4 regions of the Sporosarcina soli genome follow, and region 4 is predicted to be linked to each of the others. Evidence: riboswitches for the same ligand, from Rfam matches in the RefSeq annotation. Region 4 holds a riboswitch; each other region holds the start of a gene.
The links. Region 4 has a riboswitch for cyclic di-GMP ahead of ACFPRA_RS21700 (hypothetical protein). Riboswitches for the same ligand answer to the same signal wherever they lie in the genome.
Positions count from the first base shown of each region.

Region 1: another riboswitch for cyclic di-GMP. It lies ahead of ACFPRA_RS00795 (methyl-accepting chemotaxis protein); the one in region 4 lies ahead of ACFPRA_RS21700 (hypothetical protein).
Region 2: another riboswitch for cyclic di-GMP. It lies ahead of ACFPRA_RS13905 (methyl-accepting chemotaxis protein); the one in region 4 lies ahead of ACFPRA_RS21700 (hypothetical protein).
Region 3: another riboswitch for cyclic di-GMP. It lies ahead of ACFPRA_RS08985 (sensor domain-containing diguanylate cyclase); the one in region 4 lies ahead of ACFPRA_RS21700 (hypothetical protein).

Region 1 covers NZ_JBHSNO010000001.1:182,556-187,726, forward strand. Annotated here, with positions in the region: gene ACFPRA_RS00795 (methyl-accepting chemotaxis protein) at 1-1,680, opposite strand, end outside; cyclic di-GMP riboswitch class II at 1,859-1,940, opposite strand; gene ACFPRA_RS00800 (hypothetical protein) at 2,256-3,050, shown strand; gene ACFPRA_RS00805 (DUF3307 domain-containing protein) at 3,050-3,922, shown strand; gene ACFPRA_RS00810 (hypothetical protein) at 4,051-4,680, opposite strand; gene ACFPRA_RS00815 (hypothetical protein) at 5,040-5,171, opposite strand, start outside.
Region 2 covers NZ_JBHSNO010000007.1:41,157-46,327, reverse strand. Annotated here, with positions in the region: gene ACFPRA_RS13910 (amidase family protein) at 1-537, opposite strand, end outside; gene ACFPRA_RS13905 (methyl-accepting chemotaxis protein) at 725-2,776, opposite strand; cyclic di-GMP riboswitch class I at 2,897-3,007, opposite strand; gene ACFPRA_RS13900 (GNAT family N-acetyltransferase) at 3,321-3,764, shown strand; gene ACFPRA_RS13895 (NAD(P)-binding protein) at 3,766-3,966, shown strand; gene rlmH (23S rRNA (pseudouridine(1915)-N(3))-methyltransferase RlmH) at 4,313-4,792, opposite strand; gene ACFPRA_RS13885 (CxxH/CxxC protein) at 4,882-5,046, opposite strand.
Region 3 covers NZ_JBHSNO010000005.1:1,026,987-1,032,157, reverse strand. Annotated here, with positions in the region: gene ACFPRA_RS08990 (sodium:solute symporter family protein) at 1-1,107, opposite strand, end outside; cyclic di-GMP riboswitch class I at 1,448-1,532, shown strand; gene ACFPRA_RS08985 (sensor domain-containing diguanylate cyclase) at 1,724-2,689, shown strand; gene ACFPRA_RS08980 (methyl-accepting chemotaxis protein) at 3,126-5,135, opposite strand.
Region 4 covers NZ_JBHSNO010000016.1:213,020-218,190, reverse strand. Annotated here, with positions in the region: gene ACFPRA_RS21715 (alpha/beta fold hydrolase) at 1-140, shown strand, start outside; gene ACFPRA_RS21710 (FAD-dependent oxidoreductase) at 231-1,376, shown strand; gene ACFPRA_RS21705 (DMT family transporter) at 1,500-2,507, shown strand; cyclic di-GMP riboswitch class I at 2,802-2,888, shown strand; gene ACFPRA_RS21700 (hypothetical protein) at 3,012-3,386, shown strand; gene ACFPRA_RS21695 (hypothetical protein) at 3,417-4,130, shown strand; gene ACFPRA_RS21690 (methyl-accepting chemotaxis protein) at 4,171-5,171, shown strand, end outside.

The DNA of each region.
Region 1 (5,171 bases), on a different contig from region 4:
AGCTTCTTCTAATTGTTTGAAGCCCATTTCAACCCCGTACAGATCATTTCTGTTATGACATTCAACAACTAATTTTGCATTTTCGTGAACTTCTTTATGTGGTATTTCGAGTTGTTTGAAAGCATCTTTTTGTTTTATATGATCAGGTAAATCTCCATAATACCACTGACCTAATCGGCACATTTCATGAGATGTTACTTCTTTCAAATCAATCGTTTCGACTCCTAATATTAAGTTATATACGCGCCACTTCCATAATAGATGGTCTGTTTTCGCGACTTTCACTATATCTTTAGAAGTAAGTTTGACATTTATCTCAAAGAACGTTTTACGATAATTATCCATTTTATTACTTAAATCAAAGAGTGTTTTCGCAGTTTGATGTGAGATTTCTCGAGCTTGTACACTATTATCATAAATAGAAGAATTTCTAGAAGCAATATCTACAGTCGTGGAAGTTTGTTCCTCGCTCATGGCTGCTATTTGCGATGTTGCTTCGTTAATCCCTTGCATCATTTCGACAATATGAACTAATGCTTGGCTTGTGTTCTCTGCCCCTGTGACGCTTTTTTCTACTAATTTAGAGGTTTTGGTGATTTCATCGATTACTTCTGAAGAAACCCTTTGCAAAGATTCCATATTTTCGTTGATTTTTACGATTTGTTCTTTTGTATGTTCAGATAATTTACGGACTTCAGAAGCAACCACGGAAAATCCTTGTCCGTGTTCTCCCGCTCTCGCAGCTTCAATACTTGCATTTAACGCGAGTAAATTGGTTTGGTCAGCGATCCCTTTAATCACTTGGACAATGTCTTGGGTATGGTCGATTTCCTGACCAAGTCTTGTTACCCCGTTCACAATTTCTTCGTACACTTTTCCAACTTGAAGAATGTCCGTTGTCGTTTCATCTACAGCTAGCCGACTTTTTTCAGCAGATTGTACAGCATCATCTGTCCCCTCCGCCACTTTTATCGCATAATTTGCAACTTCTTGTATGGAGGCACTCATTTGATCAGTAGCTGCAGTAACATTATGTGTTTCATCCATTTGTTTTTCTATACTATAAATGAGTTGTTTCGTCGTATCAATATCTGTTATCTCATTCAACATATCCGAAACACCAAATAGGAAATGCTTAAATGTATGTTCCATATACACTTCTACGATTAGCTGTTGGTCATATGCAGCTAACTTTTGGACGGCAATTATACTCTCCATCATCCGAGCAGGTTTATGGTATAGTTTTTCGATTAAGACAGCCGTCATTACTTGAAGAAGCAAATGATGGGCAGAAATAAAATTTTCAGCTGTTAAATTGATGCGACTATGCACTTGGCCGATACGGATACGGGTCATGATATACTCTTTATTAATTTCTGCTTCTAAAAATTGATCAAGATACTTCCCCATCGTTTTTCTTAATCGATCAATTGTAGAATATTCGTTAATAATCTTATGTAGACCCTCGACAGACTGGATCCTTTCATAAAACTTGTCAATCATCTCATCCTTAAAAGGGGCAAGAAAATCCGCTGACTCTTTTACAATTTGTAACGTATCTTGGTCGATACCTAAGAAATTCAGGCGTTCTTTTGCTCTTTCTCCTACATTTGATAAGTTGGAATTAGTAAACTTTATTTGTTCATCCCAAGATATAGATTTTCTGAAAAAAAGACTCATAAATTATGCTCCTCATATTTATATTATTTACTTGGTAATACCTGCAAGAGCTGTATCTCCTCGGACAAATATGCATTTTTCTTTAGTACAAAAACAGCTTGTGTCTCAAGCGTTTGAACAGCATTATAAGTTTGTCCAATTTGAGATGTTTTACCGCAATCATAAAAAAAGACCCTGAAAAAATCAAGGTCGGTTGCACTACTTGCTCCCAGTCATTTAAGTGCCCAAATACAAATGCTGTTCATTGCTCCATTATTCTTTTATTTTGCTATTTTCATAAGTAACTAATTTTATTATAGTTATAATCTCCTAATAATCAAGCACAAATCTAGATTTCATTGCACAAAGTAGGACAACCAATAAGTAATGTCACAATTCGTTCATGTACCTCGTCAATTTTTCTGCCTCTGCCGGTTGTTTAAGCTCATCCTCGTAGTGATAAGTGAATCTATATGTAAATTCGATTGTATAATCGAACATTCTACAAGTTTGACTGTTTAATCGAATTACTGATATATTTGATGATATCATCGAACTTAATGCTACAATTGATGCTGGGAAGGTGTTGTTTATTGATGACGAATCCAATTTCTGTTTTCATTATGGACGTCAGTCATTCGTCTAAGGGAAATATCGGAAGTGAATTAAGTGAATATCTTCAGCAATTAGAGGTACGTATAGCTAAGTGGACACAAAATATTGTTGCGACGCAAATCACCCACCGGGCTGGCGATGAACTCGTCGTGGTGAGTAATGGCTATGCAACAGCTTATACGCTTGCTTTTTATTTGAGCCGTGTTTGGAAATTCTCAAATCATAAACCCTATTTCGGTCTGTCTTTTGGTGATATACAAGATGACGTTAACACTTTGAACGTAGAAACTTGGATTCATCCGTTAATGAAACAAGCTAGAGAGGCAAATGATTTCTTGAAAAAACAACAAAATAGAGCTCAATTTCACTTTCGGTTGGCGGATTTTTCAGATGAAAAGTCACCCGAAGGATTCAATGTATTTGGAAGTCAGTTTGAAACGTTGCTAAATGTGATTTTAACTTTGCAACAAGAACAAATAAATGAACAAACAGAAATCCAATCGCTTGTCTGTTCTTTGTTCTTAATCCTTACTCAACAAAATAAAGTGAGTCACTATTTGGGGAGAACAGCATCTACTGTTTCAAGTCATATGAAAAAAGGCAAAACAGAAGCTATCCTGGATGCTTTTCATAACATTGTAAACGTATTAAATTCTTTAGAAACTGATCATAAGTTGAATCCGTATAGCGCAAGTGGTTCATTACAAAGGAACATACGACAGATTGTGAGCGATCAGCTTCATGATTATTTTCCAAACATTGAGGGAGGAAAATGATGACTGTCCTGCTGCTACTTCTCGCACATTTAATTGCTGACTTTTGGTTACAAACGGATAAAATGGTGAAACATAAAATAAAACATTTCAAGAAACATTTTCTTCACCATCTATTTACTACAGGAATAGCGCTTGCCATCGTATGGGGGTATTATTACGAGTTTAGGAACATGGTTGAGTATTTTATTTTCCCATTACTTTTTATCTGTGTCTCACATCTTTTCATTGACTTGCTGAAAATAAAACTAGTGGACTCCATTAAAAGAAACACAAATGATAGTTTGAAAAAACTTGGCTTTTTCCTATTCGATCAACTTCTTCATATCGTAATGTTACTCAGTACCTGTATCATTTTCTTTCATATGGAAGTTGTGGTAATGACTACTCGTATTTTAGAATTGTTTGGGACAAGCAAATTAGATCCGCTTAACGCGTTATTATTGCTCATTATCATTTTTATTTTAGCGACAAGTGTCAGTGGTCATATCGTTAAATTCATCGTTGGCTCTTTGCCTTCAGAGTTTGCAAACTTCGAAGGCGAACTGACGCTAAAAAATCAAATTATTGCTGCGAAAGAAAAAGCTCAACCTAATATGGAGAATAGTTTTACAGAAGAATACCATTATTTTACGTACACCACTCCTCTCCGTTCACGTGGAAATCTCATTGGCTACATCGAAAGATTGCTCGTTATCTTATTAACGATGATCGGTGCCTATCCGTCTATCGCTTTTATTATCGCTGCCAAGTCGATTGCACGGTTCAAGCAGTTGGATGATCGAAATTGGGCGGAATATTTCCTGTTAGGGACATTATCCTCTATCTTTTTAGGATTACTGCTTGGTCTCGTTGCCCAGAGATTGATCATGTGATGGACCATTGTAAAAAGGTTTTACAATTTCCCCTCATAAAAAATCCCCCTAGCTACTCAACCATGAGTGGCTAGGGGGACATTACACTCTACTATCTGCCCCTTTAAAAGCTTATAAACGGCTCAGGCTCATCCAATCAGTAAAGTCATTATTCGTTCGTGTGCATCATAAATCTTTTCTGCCTGCTCTTGCTGTTCTTGATACTGAGAAGCATACAAATCCATTTCGCAAAGATCGATTAGCATATTAACCAATACTTTCGGCAAGGTTTCCCATCCATAAATCTGGTTGGAAATGGATTCCAATTCATTATAAATTCTTTCAAATTGCCGCTCATCCATACCTTTGCCGTTTTGAAGCTTTTCAAAAAAATGTCCGTCCTCATTGATGTACTCGAGCAGTTTGGCAATATCTTTGGCTTTCTCAGGATCTATTTCCCCCGTTTCTTTTGTCCATCTATGAATCAGCGCTTTTATCTGTTTAGCGGCTTCCATTATTCGTGTCGCTTCATCTTCCTTATAAATCAGTGAAAAGTTATAGAGTTCATCAAACAGTTCAATGAGAGCGTGGATGGCGTTTTGAGGTATACTCTCCCGATTCTCCCACTCATCAGCACAAGCAGCCAATGCTTTAACTAGCTTTTCAACCTCCATTGCATGCAATCCATTCCCCATTCGTAACTCAACGAGTACACTTATTTCCGCCTGCACGAAGCTGTCAATTAGTCTGTTTTCTTTCGATATATCATTATCATCCATTTAACCATCCTCCCAATTCCCGTGAATTTATTTTTATTAAACGAAGAAAAATGCTCAATTACTGGGGGTGGGAACTGGTGTTCTGTTTGTTGTGTGTTTGGGATAATAGCGGAATAAATTTACAATTATTGTATTGAATGGGGTTAAAAGGCTTCGAAATGGCTGTTTTTTTATAATAAATGGGATCGGAAGTTATCATGAGCTTCAAAAATTCTCCGCATTCGTTCTGTGTTGACCGAACAAATGTTCAAGTCCCGTAAATTTGGCACTCGACAACTAATTTACGGCTCAAAAGAAACAAGCAACATTGCTTTATTCTACAATGCTGCTTGTGATGCTAGATGACACACCTTGGAATATCACCGTTGTTCAAGTTCCTTATAAGCCAATACTTTTAAGGCCAATAATTCTTCATCCGTTAACTTGCCTTCAATCTCATTGAATAAGCGTTGTTGCTCTTCCGCGGTAAGACCACTTTGGGCTTTCGTTTG
Region 2 (5,171 bases), on a different contig from region 4:
ATTCAAAGTTAAACCGCCCAAAGAGCTATAGCCTAATCTTCCATATGATGCTGCGAACTCTGACATATTTGTTTTTCCAATGATAATGGCTCCTGCATCCTTCAGTTTCTGAATGGTAAAAGCATCTTTTACAGGATAAGCTTCCTTTAATGCAACAGAACCTGCTGTTGTAGGCATTCCTTTTACGTCAAAATTATCTTTAACAACGATTGGAATACCATGTAGTACACTTCTCGCACCTTTACTTTGTCTCTCTGCGTCCAATTGCTTTGCAATCTCTATCGCTTCTTCATTAATGTTAGTAAACGAATTAATCGTAGGGCCTTGCTTGTCATAGGCTTTTATACGTTCTAGATAATACGTAACCAACTGCTCTGAGGTAATTTGATTGTTTTCCAAAGCATCCGAAATTTCTCTAATACTCTTTTCAAATGGATCAAATTTGGTTTCTTCTGCAGAAACACTTGCCAATGGAAGCACGGCCATTACTGCCATAAGGGCTACCAAGGTTATAACACGACTTACTACTTTAAACATGTTGTTTCCTCCCTAATCTAAATTACATAAAACATAAAAATTTTTCTTCTGGAAAATATATAAAAACATTCAAGGATAGTTTATACAATATGAACGTACATGAAAAACAAGGTTATAAGTTATGTAGGAATATGAATGGAAATCCAAAATACTCCTATTTGTTATTGGTTTAATAGAAATCATACTTTTACAGTTTAAATTGCTGGATGGCTACTTCCAATTCATTTGACATCCTAGCTAACTCTTGGGAAACCGATGAAACCTCTTCCATTGAGGCACTCATTTCTTCGGAGGATGCCGCGACGTTTTGGGAATAATTATTTACTTCGATACTCGTTTTTGAAACTTCTTCTATGTGAACTACGACTTCAGCTATATGATTCTTCATGTTTTCCATTGCTTTGCCGACCTCGGCTATTTTTGTTGTGCCTGCGAGAATGGAATCCTTAATTTCTCCAAACGCCTTCCCGCTTTCATTCACAAGCTTCATTCCTTCTTTAGCCGAGCTTACCCCTAGATTTACAAGACCCATCGAATCTTCAATGCCCTCTTCAATATCTTGAATAATTTCATTGATCTGCAATGCCGAGTTGCTGGATTGCTCTGCGAGTTTTCGAACTTCATCCGCCACTACAGCAAATCCCTTTCCATGTTCGCCAGCTCTTGCAGCTTCAATTGCAGCATTCAAAGCTAATAAATTCGTTTGTTCCGAAATGGACTGTATGATTAAGCTGATCTGTCTAATTTCATTTGATTTTTCATTTAACATGCTAATTTTATTAGCAGAAGAACTTACATTTTTATCAATTTCAACCATCTGATTCACAGTTTGTTCAACGACATCACTGCCCTGTTTAGCAGTTTCCGTTGAATAATGGATAGAATTACTTACATTGTTCATGCTCACTGTCACGTCATCAACATGCTTAAACACTTCGTTGATAATACCTACCGCATTTTTCATAGCGGCATCCTGTTCATCCGTTCCAGTTGCAACAAGTTGGATCGATTCGGATATTTCATTGGAGACTGTTTGATTCTCAATCGAAGATGCTGCCAGCTCCTCAGATGTCGCAGATAATTGTTGAGATTCCTGAGAGATTTTTTTGATTGTTTCTTTTAAACTGTTAGACATCGTATTGAAATTCTCAGCCATATCCCCGATTTCATCATTCACCTTAACCGTGATTTGTTGAGTCAAATCACCATTTGACATCGCTAAAGACAGATCACTAATCTTATTAATTCTCTTCGTTATACGTAGACTCATAAGAATAGAAGCAATTACGGCTAGAACCGCAAAAATCCCACCTATAATGAATATCATTGAACGTATGAAAATCGCCGTACTTAATATTTCGTCTTTCTTTATGACAGCAATATACTTCCAGCCATCGATATCTGATGTGATTGTGTTTAATACATAATCTTCTCCATCTAATTCGGTTTCAAATGTGCCATCTTTGCTTAAATCTTTTAATGAGGGGATGTTTAGATTAGAAATTGGTTGGAAGTTCAATTTAGGATCTTTTGGATGCGCAAGAATTGTTCCATCTTCTTGTGCGAGAATTACATAACCATTTTTACCTATACTGATTTCCTTGATAATATCTGTTAAGCCTTCCAGACTAACATCTAAGCCTAGCACGCCTGTTTGTTTTCCATCTTTTTCAATCGATACTACATTACTTACTATAATTCCTTCTATGCCAGTTGCCTCATAAGCGCTCGTTAATTTTACCTCTCCTGGATATTCAATAGCTGTGGTATACCAAGGACGGTCACTAGGATCGAAACCAGCTGGTACGGGTCCCTCGGGATATTGGACATAACCTCCATCCGATGTACCCATATAAACATAGGAGGCTTTAGGATGACTATTACTAAATTGAGAAAACACATTAAAAATGGCTTTCTCCTTATCCCCATTTTTTGAAGGGGTCATATCAATTGAGCCTTCTCCCGCTATATCTTTATAAGACGTAATACTTGAATCGGCATTTAAAACGGAAGGATCATTAGCTAATAAATTGACATTTTCCCTAATCGTTTCAAAGTATAGAGAAATTCCATTGTCCACCTGTTTAATTTCTTTCTCGCTGAAACTGATATAATCATCCTTAGTTTTTTGGCTAACTGTTTTATTAACTAAGACTCCAATAAAAACAATTGGTACTAGTGATAGTAGTAAAGAGAAAACTAATAACTTTGCTTTGAAAGAAATCCTTTTTATCTTCATTTTTACATTCCTTTCTAACTATGTCTTTTCGCCAAATTCATTCCAGACCGTTTTAAACACTCAAAAAGCTATTCTATTTAAATAGAATAGCCAAAGGATTTATATATATTAATACATAAATTTGGTAACCAGGCGATCATTGTTTAGATTTTAAGACCTTGGATTAATCCCTAAACTTTAGACCCTAAGCTTTGCGTCCTGCCCTTTCAGAACAGTTTGCCTTTAACTTCTATAGTTTTAGTATTAAATTGCACTCACTTATAATCTCATGTAGCTCTACAAACTTCAAGGCTTTTTAACCAGTCCCGACTGTTAACCTATGAATAACGGATCATAACAATGGTTCAAAACCAGTGAAAAAGTAGCTTTTTGTTTACCGTGTATAAAGTTTCAGATAAATGAGGTCAAAAATATAACTTCAAATTAGTATTTAATTGATGTTGGGGATCAAATATTTTTCAGACATGCGAAGTCTCCTCTCTTGATTATATAGTAACTATATAGCTTAAGTTATATATACAAAAGAAAGAAAGGTTTTGACATTATGTTTACTGGGATTCGAGCTATTACAGACTCGAACAAAAAAGAGGTTTTAGAATTAAAAATTGCAGAGCAACAGCAGGGATTTATCGAGCCTGTCAGCCATTGTTTAGCAGATGCTGAAAAAGACACACGTTATATTCCCTTAGCTTTATATGAAAATGGAGAAATTATTGGTTTTTCGATGTATGGAAAATTTGATGAACAAATTTGGCTCGACCGCTATTTAATTGACGAGCGCTTTCAGGGGAAGGGACTCGGACGCTACTTTTTCCGCGCACTTCTAGAAGATTTACTCGAACTCTACCCTAACCAACCTGTATATTTGAGCGTATTTGAGCAAAATAAAGTGGCGATCCAACTGTATCAAAAATTTGGTTTCTCCTTTACAGAAGAAGTAGATGAAAACGGCGAAAAAATTATGATTTATCCAAACGGTGGTTTGTAAGATGCACAAACAAGTCATTATTATCGGTGCTGGTTTAGCAGGCCTAAGTGCTGCTAAGAAATTGAAAGAACAAAACACTCCATTTGTATTATTAGAGGCGACTGAACGCATTGGGGGTAAGATAGATTCCATCATACATGAAAATGGACATTATTTTGAGTTAGGCCGCATGAAAATGTCGTTTTTGCTAGTAGTGAATTAGCGCTCAAATTCCCTAACTTTATGGAGGGTGCTAATCAAGCAGGATACACTGCTGTGGACGAGTTAAAATTAAAAAAATAAGTTTATCCCTACATTAAAAGGAACGCGCACCTGTTTTTTGAAACCATTACGTGTTCCTTTTGATTCTATTTCTATTTAGAATTAGGGTTGTGTGTAGGGACTATGAGCTTGTCATACGTTCGGATGTGACAATCATATTTCCCCATATTTTTAAGCCTTGTGCTGATGCAAAATTGGCACTGTGGCGTAAGCTTTTCCATTCTCTTTGAAGCATAGTTTGAAAAGAACAATTACTTAATAAATCAAACTCCTCTAAAAAACCTCATTTACTTATGGTACGGTTCCCCCTTCATAATCCTGAAAGCCCGATAGATCTGCTCCAACAAAATCAGCTTCATCATCTGGTGCGGAAAGGTCATTTTCGAAAAGGATAAGTATTCGTCCGCCCGTTTCATCACACTGTCATGCAGACCGAGTGATCCGCCAATGACGAATGCCACTTTGCTGCGCCCGTATGTCATCAATGACTCCAAATCCTCGGCTAATTCTTCCGATGTCTTCATCTTCCCTTCAATGGCGAGTGCAATAACATAAACATCCGCTCCGATTTTCGCTAAAATCCGTTCCGCTTCTTTTTTCTTTACTATATCCATATCTGCTTCGCTTAATGATTCGGGGGCTTTTTCGTCTGCTACTTCGACGAGATTGACTTTGGCGTATGGGCCGAGGCGCTTGACGAATTCTTCAATCCCCATTTTCAAGTACTTTTCTTTTAGTTTACCGACTGTCACAATTGTAATATTCACATGTTGTCCACCTTTACTTCTTATTTACAAACAAGTTGTCCACATAAGTTATGCACATATCCACATAATTTTCTATATATTGTGTCGAGTTATTCATTTGCCACAATATATAATGCTAGATCCTCACAATAGGTATATCTTGTGGATAACTTTTCTTCTTCCGTGATCTCTTTCATGATTGGGAATTTCTTTTCCTCAGCAACAAACACGTCAAGTGCTTGATTTACATGGGTTTCACAACTATAAATTTTCATTTTATTCTCCTTTTTCTTTTACACAAAGTTATTCACAAATTTTTAGATTTATCCACAAAGCGTGAAAATACATGAAAAGCAGGTAGAATAGCTTAAATTTGCTATTCTACCTGCTGTGGATAAGT
Region 3 (5,171 bases), on a different contig from region 4:
AATGATCATAAGCCCTGTCAACACAAGTAATGAGATTTTTGTATATTTCACAAGTTGTTGTGGAGTTGCCGCCGGGTATAGTGCACTTCCGACATCTTTACCTAAACTTGTCGCACCGGAAAACTGGCAAGGTGCTCCCCATCCTAGCGCACAAGCCCAAATGCCAAGGAAAAACAAGCCGACTAGTGGGGCAGGAAGCACTTGCATCAAATATTGCGGCAATGCGACTAATCCAAGTGATGATCCTGGCACTACGGCCGCAGCTGATAAGCCGAATAAAGTTCCCAACAAGATAAAGGGAACGCCGAAAATCGCCGCTAACTTCAATCCTTTTTGCCCTTCTTCAGGTGTTCGACACGACAATGCCATTTGGAATGCGGCTTGTGCCAAAATGACGTTCACCAAAAATGTCCCGAACCAAACGACAATGACTTGGACCCCGACACTGCTAAACTCGAACATCGCTGGACTGGCAACCGCCAATTCCTTTAAACCTGCGATCCCAGGATTAATAAAAAAGGCAATGATGCCAATGACAAACATGATGCCGAACACAAACATATTCATCGTTTGGGTAAAGGCGATTGACCACATGCCCCCCGCTTGCAAATAAACAAACAGCAGAAGCGCCGTAAACGCGACCGATAGTGACAAAGAAATGCCCGTAAAGACATGAACAGCCGATGCAAAAGCAATCGCGGTCGCAACGGACCACATCGGAAAAGCGAAAGCGGTAATTGCACCGCTAATTCCTAACGCTTTTCTCCCGTAACGTTCACCGATCATCCCGGATACAGTGACGACGAGCTTTTTCCGAAAAGGACCGATGATGACAAAGGCGATGATCAAAATTTGAATTGTTTCAGCGACCCCATACCATATCGCGGAAATTCCAGTTAAATACGACAATTCCACGATGGAGATAAAGGTCGATCCGGAAAATAAACCCGTGATACAAAAGCAGACGAGCCATTTATTGAAAGTCCGGCCGCCAACAAAATAGCCATCCCCTTTTGCCGACTTCTTTCTTGAAATCGAACCGATAAAAATGAGAGCTATTGTATACAGTACGGCAAAAGCGATTAACCACCATCCATATGACGTCATGTTTTCATTCCTCCATTCCCTTGCTAAGTAAGTAAAAAAGGCTCCATAACACCCACAAAATTGTCTGGAAACAAATTTGCAAATGTCATAGAGCCTCCGATTATTCGGTCAGCTATACAATTATAATATTGTTTATTATCTTAAGTGTGTAATTCATATAAGTCAAGTATGAATTAAAAGCATTTTCTACCTTAGATTCACCAAGCCGATGAATGGATACGAATAGGGGGTGTCCAAAGAAATAGGTAACTTTAAAATTCAAATGAAAATTATTCCAAGCAAGTCTATTGACCTAGTTGTCGTGGAACGGTAGAGTAGTTAGTAATTACTTTCAAAATTAAAACAATAATGGCAAATTCATCGAAAGGTGAAGACGCAAAGCTAGAGGGGCTAAAGTCGATGAACTAAGTCAGCCAGCTATCGAATAGTGTTTACAGAACAGCAGACTAAACGACATTCGATTGGTCTGCTATTTATATTCATTCAGCAAATGTATTTGCTGAATGAATATAAAGCCTCCGGCGGATGTCACAGATTTTGAATTGAGCCTTGCCCAATCCAAAATCTGGACGCAATCACGCCGAGGCGCGATTGATATTGGGGTAGGGGGATGGCAATGAAGGTTGTGCTTTTTGCACTAGGCGTGCTAACAGGAATGCTTATTCCACAGTTCTTCAAAGGATATTTGAAGGTTAAATCAGGTTGCCGGTTAAATAGAATGAGTCGGATGCTAGAGTTGGTCGATAGTTCTAAAGATGTGATTTATCATTATCAACTTAAGCCACGCCCAAAATATCTTTACGTCAGCCCATCCATTGAGGATTTATTGGGCCCTGAACTTTTAGAGGCGAGCTATCAAAATCCCAAAATCTCTTTTAATTATATTCATCCAGAAGATCGCACACTTTTACTCAAGAAAATGGAGGGCAAGGTCGATTTCAGTAAGCCCATTTTGCAACGTTGGAGGGACCATACCGGAAACTATAAATGGTGTGAGGAATATGCCACCCCTATTTATAAAAAGGGGGAGTTGGTTGCCATTGTTGGTTATATCCGAGATATTACGGACAAAGTGGAGATGCAGCAAGAGCTACAGTACTTGAGCACACATGATATTTTGACAGGCCTTTACAACCGGAATTACTTTGAGAAAATCATGGAGCGTTATAACAATGAAATCGATTGTCCCATTGCACTCATCCTTTGTGATTTGGATGAATTAAAAGGGATCAATGATACATTTGGACATGTGGAAGGCGATAAAATCATAAAAACATCCGCCAAAATGATCCATGAATTTTTCTCGGAAAATACTACTGTAGCCAGAATAGGCGGAGACGAGTTCGTCATCATCCTTCCAAACCAGACATCTTCACAAGTCGAAATGCTATGCAAAGAATTCGAAGCCCAAATTGCCGACTTCAATGAAAAGGCCAAAGAAAGACAATTAGGCCTTTCCCTAGGTTACTCGTCAACTGAGCGCTCAATCGGAAATATGGACAACCTCCTCACCCAAGCCGACATAAGAATGTATCAGAACAAAAACGATAAAAAGCAAAAACAACTTGTGATTAATCGCTGAAAGGAAAACTTGTTTAAAGGGGGTGTACTAGTGATCATAGAATCATTTGCGCGCTCAAAGCGGGTGTGTTAGCGATCAAAGGATTTCACCTCGCGCATAAAGCGGGTGTGGTAGAGATCAAAGATTCCCTCACGCGCTCAAAGCGGGTGTGTTAGTGATCAAAGAATCTCCCCCGCGCTCAAAGCGGGTGTGCTAGTGATCAAAGACTTCCCTGCGCGCTCAAAACAAGTGTGCTAGTGATCAAAGGATTACCCCCGCGCCCAAAGCGAGTATGCTAGTGCTCAAGGGATACCCAGAGCGCTCAAACCGAACAGCCATCGCTCATAAACAAGTCCCCGCAAAATCACCACCCCCAACGTGGAATCAATGAAATCCTAGTACTTTCCATAAAGAAAAAACAGCATCTATCCCGTTCTATCAGGATAGATGCTGTCGTTTAATGCTTAAAACTAGAAATTAATTCTTGCAATTCCTCTGCCATAGTGGAAAGGGTTTTGGTGGATGCGGTGATTTCTTCCATGGAAGCTAGCTGCTGTTCGGTTGACGCTGCTACTTCTTCGGAGGAAGATGCATTGCTTTTTGCCATATTTTCAAGTTCAATGGCGGTTCCTCTTAATTCATCAATAGCGATTTGGACGTTTTGAGCAGATTTCGAAATGTCATCCATTTGCGGAGTGATTTCTTGGGTGCTTTTCAGGATTTGCTCGAATTTTTCAATTGCTTCGTTCGAGATGGTCATTCCTTCTTTGACGTCCTCTGTTACTTTTGCCATCATGTCGACGGAGTTTTCGGTATCTTTTTGAATACCTCGGATAATGTTGAAAATCTCTGTGGCGGATTGCTGGGATTGTTCGGCCAGCTTTCTCACTTCGTCGGCGACGACGGCAAAGCCTTTTCCATGTTCGCCTGCTCTTGCTGCTTCGATGGCGGCATTCAAGGCGAGTAGGTTTGTTTGCTCCGCAATCCCGGTAATGACATTTAAAATGGATCCCACTTCTTTGGAACGTTCGGAGAGGGAGCTGATCATTCGATTTGATTCGGACACTGAAGATTGGATGGAAGTCATCTGATTCACGGTATTGGTAACCGCCTGTCCTCCGATTTCGGCTTGTTCCCTCATATGGATGGCAAGTTCTGTCACGTTTACGGAACGATTGGCAATGTGCGAGATCCCCTCGGTTACTTGTTCGATCAGAAGCACGTTATTCTCGACGCTGTTTAACTGATTTTCGGCATTGCCCGCCACTTCTTGAACCGCTCCTGCTACATGTTCGGTCGCATACATTGTCTGTTCGGCGCTTGCCGTCAATTCTTCAGAGGAAGCTGCAACAAGTTCCGTATTGTGCTCGATATTACCGACCAGGTTTCTTAAGCTTTCCTGCATGTCACGAAATGCTTCGCCTAATTGGCCAATCTCGTCGTTCGTCTTGATTTCGATTTCTTCGGTCAGATCGCCGTTACTAATGGTATGGGCCTGCTCCTTCAAAACCCTTATCGGTCTAAGGACGGATTGGATAATGAAGAACACGATCAGGGCACCGACCAATAAGGCAATCCCGATGACGACGCTTGTCCTGTTTAAGATCGGGGCGGCCGCTTCCTCTATTTCGGATGTAATGAGCGTGCCTCCGATTTTCCACCCGGTCAGTTCGTTCGTCAGGAAAGTCATGAACTGCTCATCACCTTCAATTGTATAATCAAAAGTACCTTGCTTTTGCTCATACATCTTTTTATAGAAATCCTCTTGGGCCGTAGTTCCTCCTTCGCCCGTCGGATGGGAAATGAAATTCATATCTCCATCTAGCAGAAAGGCATACCCTTCCTTTCCAATCGATACTTGTTTCGCCAGTTTAGTAATATAATCCAACGTAATATCGACGCTAACGACACCTGAATGGTCCTTCGTTGTCTTGGAAATGGTGACAACTATATCATCCACGGCCGCATCCTTATACGGCTTCGATATGAGGATTTCGCCTTTCTGTTCCATCGCTTGTTTGTACCAATCGCGGGTTCGCGGATCATAGATAGAAGTGTCGTTGATGACCGGCTCCTGTATGTAGAAGCCCTCCTCCGTACCGACATAGATGCTCAGGATTTCCGGGTGCAAAGCGGCATATTGGGCTAGATTGCTCCGTATTTCTGGACTCTCATGTCCATCATATAAACTTTTCGATGCTTGATTGCTAAAAAGTTCGACATCATGGATTTTCGTGGAGATTGTGTTATCAATAATCGTATTCAAAATATGGGTGTTTTCATCGGCGGCAGCAGTAATTTGTTTTTTTACCGCATCTTTTGCGGCCATATAGGACGTGAATCCAATAATGACTGCCGGGATGATCAAAATAAGAGAAAAGGCCAAAATTAGTTTTGCTCGAATCGTATTGAAGCGATGCCTCATCGTTGTTTCTTCCTTTCCGATTGGTTTTAAGATGCCTTTCATTCATCGGTACTCTTTTAATATTTCGGTAAAAATCTT
Region 4 (5,171 bases):
TGCAAAGTCGATTTGCGGAGCAGAACACTTGGTTTGATTTTAAGATGATCCCAGGCGAAACACATTTTCCTACCCTTGAATCACCGGAAAAAGTTGTGGAACATATCAAAGAATATCTTTCAATCTCTAATCTTATATAGTCCTATCCTCACATCCCAATATTATTTCCCGGGAAAATATTGGGATTTCTTCTTTATTTCCTATAAGAAATTTTATAAGGAGGCATTAAAATGGCAAAAAAAAGAGTAAGTATTGCTGGGGCAGGATTATCAGGTTTAACTTTGGGAATAGCACTAGCTCAACGTGGTTGGGATGTACAAATATTTGAAAGATCTTCGGAACTTAGAGAAATTGGGGCGGGGCTTTATTTGTGGGAAAATGGATTGAAAGTATTGGAATCGATTGACGTGTTTGATGAAGTATGTCAGAACGTGGAGTTTATTCAGAGTTTAAACATGATGGATGAAACACAAGATGTATTGCATTCCACAGTATTCAGCGAAGAAAATCGCTTCTGTGTGATACCGCGTAAAGAGATTCATAGTGCTCTAGTAAGGAAGGCCCAGGAGTTAGGTGTGCGGATAGAGACGGATGCTCGTGTGATATCAGCGGCTTCGTCAGGAACGATTACATTGGCTAATAGGGAAATAGTGAAAGCGGATTTAGTAGTAGCAGCAGATGGCATCAACTCAAGAATTCGAAATTCGATTCATATTGAGTGTACGGTTGAAAAAGTAAGTAATGGAGCATTAAGAGCTTTAATACCAAAAACAGATGCAGATGAGATAGGAATCGCAATGGAGCATTGGAATGGTTTCCGCCGAATTGGGATAGCTCCATCTACAGATCAATATCGGTATGTATATTTGACATCGCCATCTACAGATAGCGAAGGACTTTCTGATCCTATTAATAAAGATGCTTGGCTTTCATCATTCCCCCACCTGAAATCTGTCATAGAACGTATCGATTATTTAAGATTAGATCAATACTTCTACTATATTTACCTAAAAACCTGGTCGGCAGGGAAAGTGGCGATTCTTGGCGATGCTGCGCATGGAATGGAGCCTAATTTAGGACAAGGGGCAGGAGTTAGCATGACAAGTGCGTTGGAACTTGCTAAACAACTGGAGAACGATGATATAGAGACAGCCCTTAAAAATTGGGAAGATATTATGAAACCGATTGCAGATAAGACTCAAATTTGGTCAAAAATATACGGGGCTGCTGCCTCAAATTGGCCTGCAGAATTAATGCATATTCGTTCGGAAACCGTAAAAATGGCCATGGCATCTGAAAATATTGATTATATGCTAGGTACTGCCGCAAGACATGTGACAGGATCAAGTATATGCCCAACAGTTGGTTCAAAATAAATTATATGATTTTACTTTATTCAGGATAGTCAGTACCAGAATGAAAACAAGGATAGGTTAAGGTGCGGCGACTCTGTGAAAAATTGTATAACCTTATATGACAATGGAGAGGTGGACAATAATATGGAGAAAAGTGGATTAGGGCAGCCTATGATTTCTAATTCTGATTTGAAAAAACAACAACTTACGGGAATATTAATAGTACTGTTCGCATCAGCACTCTTTTCGAGCCTAGGAACCTTGACCAATATTGCATATGAAGCTGGTGTGAGTCCAATCGCTTTTGGGGCATGGAGAGAAATCTTTGGGGCCATCACGATGTGTGTACTTCTCATATTCGGAGTAGGCCGCCAACGGAATCAGAAAAAAGTGTTGTCGAATATTCCTCGATGGCAATGGAGGAATTTGTCTATTGCGGCATTGGCTTTTATGTCCTATAGTTTAGCAATTTTTTACGCATTCGTTCATTTAACAGTAGCATTGGCATTTCTATTATTTTATATCTACCCAGCAATCGTGACGTTGATCAGTGCTGTTACGGGACGTGAAATGCTAAATAAGCAAAAAATCATCGCACTGTTATTTGCTCTGGGTGGGAGCAGTCTCGCTGTCGTTGGGCAAATGTTTGGGGAAGAAATGAGGTTTGATTGGCTTGGTATTGGATTAGCACTCTTTGCCGCAATTGGAATGTCCGTCTATTTTCTTGTCGGTCGTAAAGGTTATCCGAGCGTTCCTGCATCGTATGCTACGACAATTTTCCTCATTGCTGCCGGAACGGTATTCGCGACTATGGGGTTTATTTTCGGGGAAAAGGAGGCTATTCTCCAACCGTTTCATGATGCTTCACTTTGGCCGATATTGATCTTTGCTGGTGTTGTAGCGGCAGCACTTCCCACTATGTTGCTGTTAACGGGTATAAGAATGATAGGGGCTTCCAAAGCTTCGATTTTGGCGATATTCGAACCGGTCATGGGAGCCATACTAGCAGCTATTGTCTTGGGGCAAAATCTTTATTTTATACAAATAGTCGGAGGAATTCTTATTCTTAGCGCTGCATTTCTATTGCAACGTAATTCCGATTCACAGGATATTGAATCTACTGTAAGCCCTCAAGTGATTAAGACATCGTAGAATAGACTGAATATTCAGTTTTATAATAGGCTATTGAAGCATAAATACAAGGCAATCCGTTGATTCACATCAAATTGGATTGCCTTTTTATGATGTTTGAACATATGGAACTAGGCGGCGAGCAATCCCCCTTTAAATTTATTTGTTCTTACCAATGTAGCTTAGAAAGTGAGTAGAAATACCCTTAGGAATATGGAGTTTTTCAGTCTAAGGGACTAATATGGAAAAAATTATACAAGTAGTTTATACTACTATATTGATAGGTTAATGTGATATTCCGATTACTTCTCTTTAAATTGAAAAAGGCAAACTTATCGAAAGATAAGGACGCAAAGCTACGAGTCTAAAATCCTCTTGGAAAATGATAGTCGGGTTGCCAAGATAAGAAGTGGTTATTTGGCTGCCCCTAATTTTTGGTCGGGGTAGTTTTTTCATGTAGAAGAAGTGCTGGAAGATTACAATATCAGTTGTTAAAAAAATTAGTAATAGAGGAGGAGATTAAAGATGTTAGTTGTTGATGAGCCAAAATATAAAATGGCAATTTATGAGGCAAAGAAAGAAGTACATGTTCAGGTAATAGGGTTTATTAAAGAAGATCTTGTAGCGGAATATTTAAAGGATTTACAAGAAACCGTAGCAAAAGTTCCAAAAAATGCGTATACGTTTGTAGTGGACGGAACTTACCAATCACCTCTTCCTTCAAAAGTTTCAGCAGGACTAGGGGAAACGATCATGTTTTATGCTTCACTTGGCTTTAAAGATAATGTGATCGTAAATCCTAAGTCTAAAATTGCTCAAGTACAAGTTCGAAATGCGCTAGAGACCATTGATTTTCCAGGAACGGTAGTCGATCATGTTTCTGAAACAACTTTGCGCTAACGTTAATCAAATTTTGAAAGGAACATCACGATGCAGACACTAGAAGATTTATATGTATATGACATTCTTACAGAGGACCAACCAGATTTAATAGAAAAGGCAGCAGCATGTTTGGCAAGCACATTCATTGGAGTGGATGTTGCTGGTAATTGGGTGCAAGAACCGATAATCGGGTATGCGTTACAATTACCTTACGAAGATTTCTATCAATTTACGAAGGAATATATCGAGTCAATTGCTCACCAAGGCTACTGTGCTGTTGCGTTAGATAGCGAACGAAATGTCGTAGGCGCGTTAGTCGGGGATACGAAGGCTCTTGAAATCATCGAAGACGATATTTTTGAAGGTACATTTGCTGACATGAATGTAGTCATGCGTGTATTAGCGGATATCGATACACGTTTCCTAGATGATTATAAAAAACGTTATGGAAAAGATCCGGAAGACGGAGAGGTATTGCATTTATTTTTATTAGGTGTCATCGCTGAGTATGATCGTCATGATATTGTACAAAGATTAGGCGATCTGTTAATAAAGAAAGCAACAGAAGAAGGCGTAAGACTGGTGTTAGGTGAAGCAACAAATCCGAAGTCAATACGTTTGATGGAAAAGTTTCACGGCTTGACGAAATATAAAGATGTAGAAGGAAACTTTATTGTCCATACATATGAAAATAATGAGAGACTAAGCAATATTCCATCGACTGTAGCAGATGGAATTTATATCATTGTAAGAGAGCTGTAAAATTTCGGCATTAATGTTAATAGAATAGGAGATTATTTTTATGGAAACTATCTTGCTGGGAATAGTAGTCGTTTTATTATGTACATCTTTGTATTTTGCTTACCAATATTTTGCGCTTAAACGTCGTTCACCTATAAATAATGAGGATATAAACGAAATGGGGGAACGATCAGCAGATCAGGTTAGTGAGCAGTTTCAGTTATATGCAAAAACTGTGAATGAAAAAGCTGGAAATCTTACGGAATACGGGGAATACGCAACTGAGAAGGCTGATATTGTTAGGGCTGCAATAGATGAGGTAGGTAAAGGATTAAAAAAGCAATTAGTGGCCACTGAAGAGACTTCTACTTCTATCGTAGACATAACAGAGGCGATTGAAGAACTATCGATAAGGTCAAACCAAATTTCGGAACAATCGAATACGACGTTAGAATTAACACAAGACGGTAACGAAAAGTTAAAAGATTCGATGGAGAAAATGGAGCAATTTAATCAAACAATTAATACCACATTTAGTGCAATCAATGTACTTGGAGAAAAATCGCATGAAATTGGTAACATTGTTAAAGTAATTACGGGGATTTCAGAGCAAATTAATTTATTAGCATTGAACGCAGCGATTGAAGCGGCTCGTGCAGGTGAGCACGGAAAAGGGTTTGCGGTAGTTGCTGATGAAGTTCGTAAATTAGCTGAACAATCACGTCAGTCGTCTTCTGAAGTGTCGAATATTGTGAGAAATATTCAAGAAGAGACGGACAAAGTTGTCCTATCCATGGGGCAGGGAACAAAAGAATTTGAACAAACCAATACAACGATTACAGAAATTGGGGAGATGTTCGAAAAGATTGTAGCTACTACAAAAATTATTGCTGAAAATAATGCGAATTCATCTGCAAGTACGGAAGAATTATCTGCAGGCTCACAACAAATCGCGGCGACAATTCAAGAAGTTTCCTTCATTTCCAGAGAATCAGTTGAAATGTTTGAAGAACTCGTTGAGATTAGCGATGATGAATTAGATACAATGGAAAATTTAGTTCA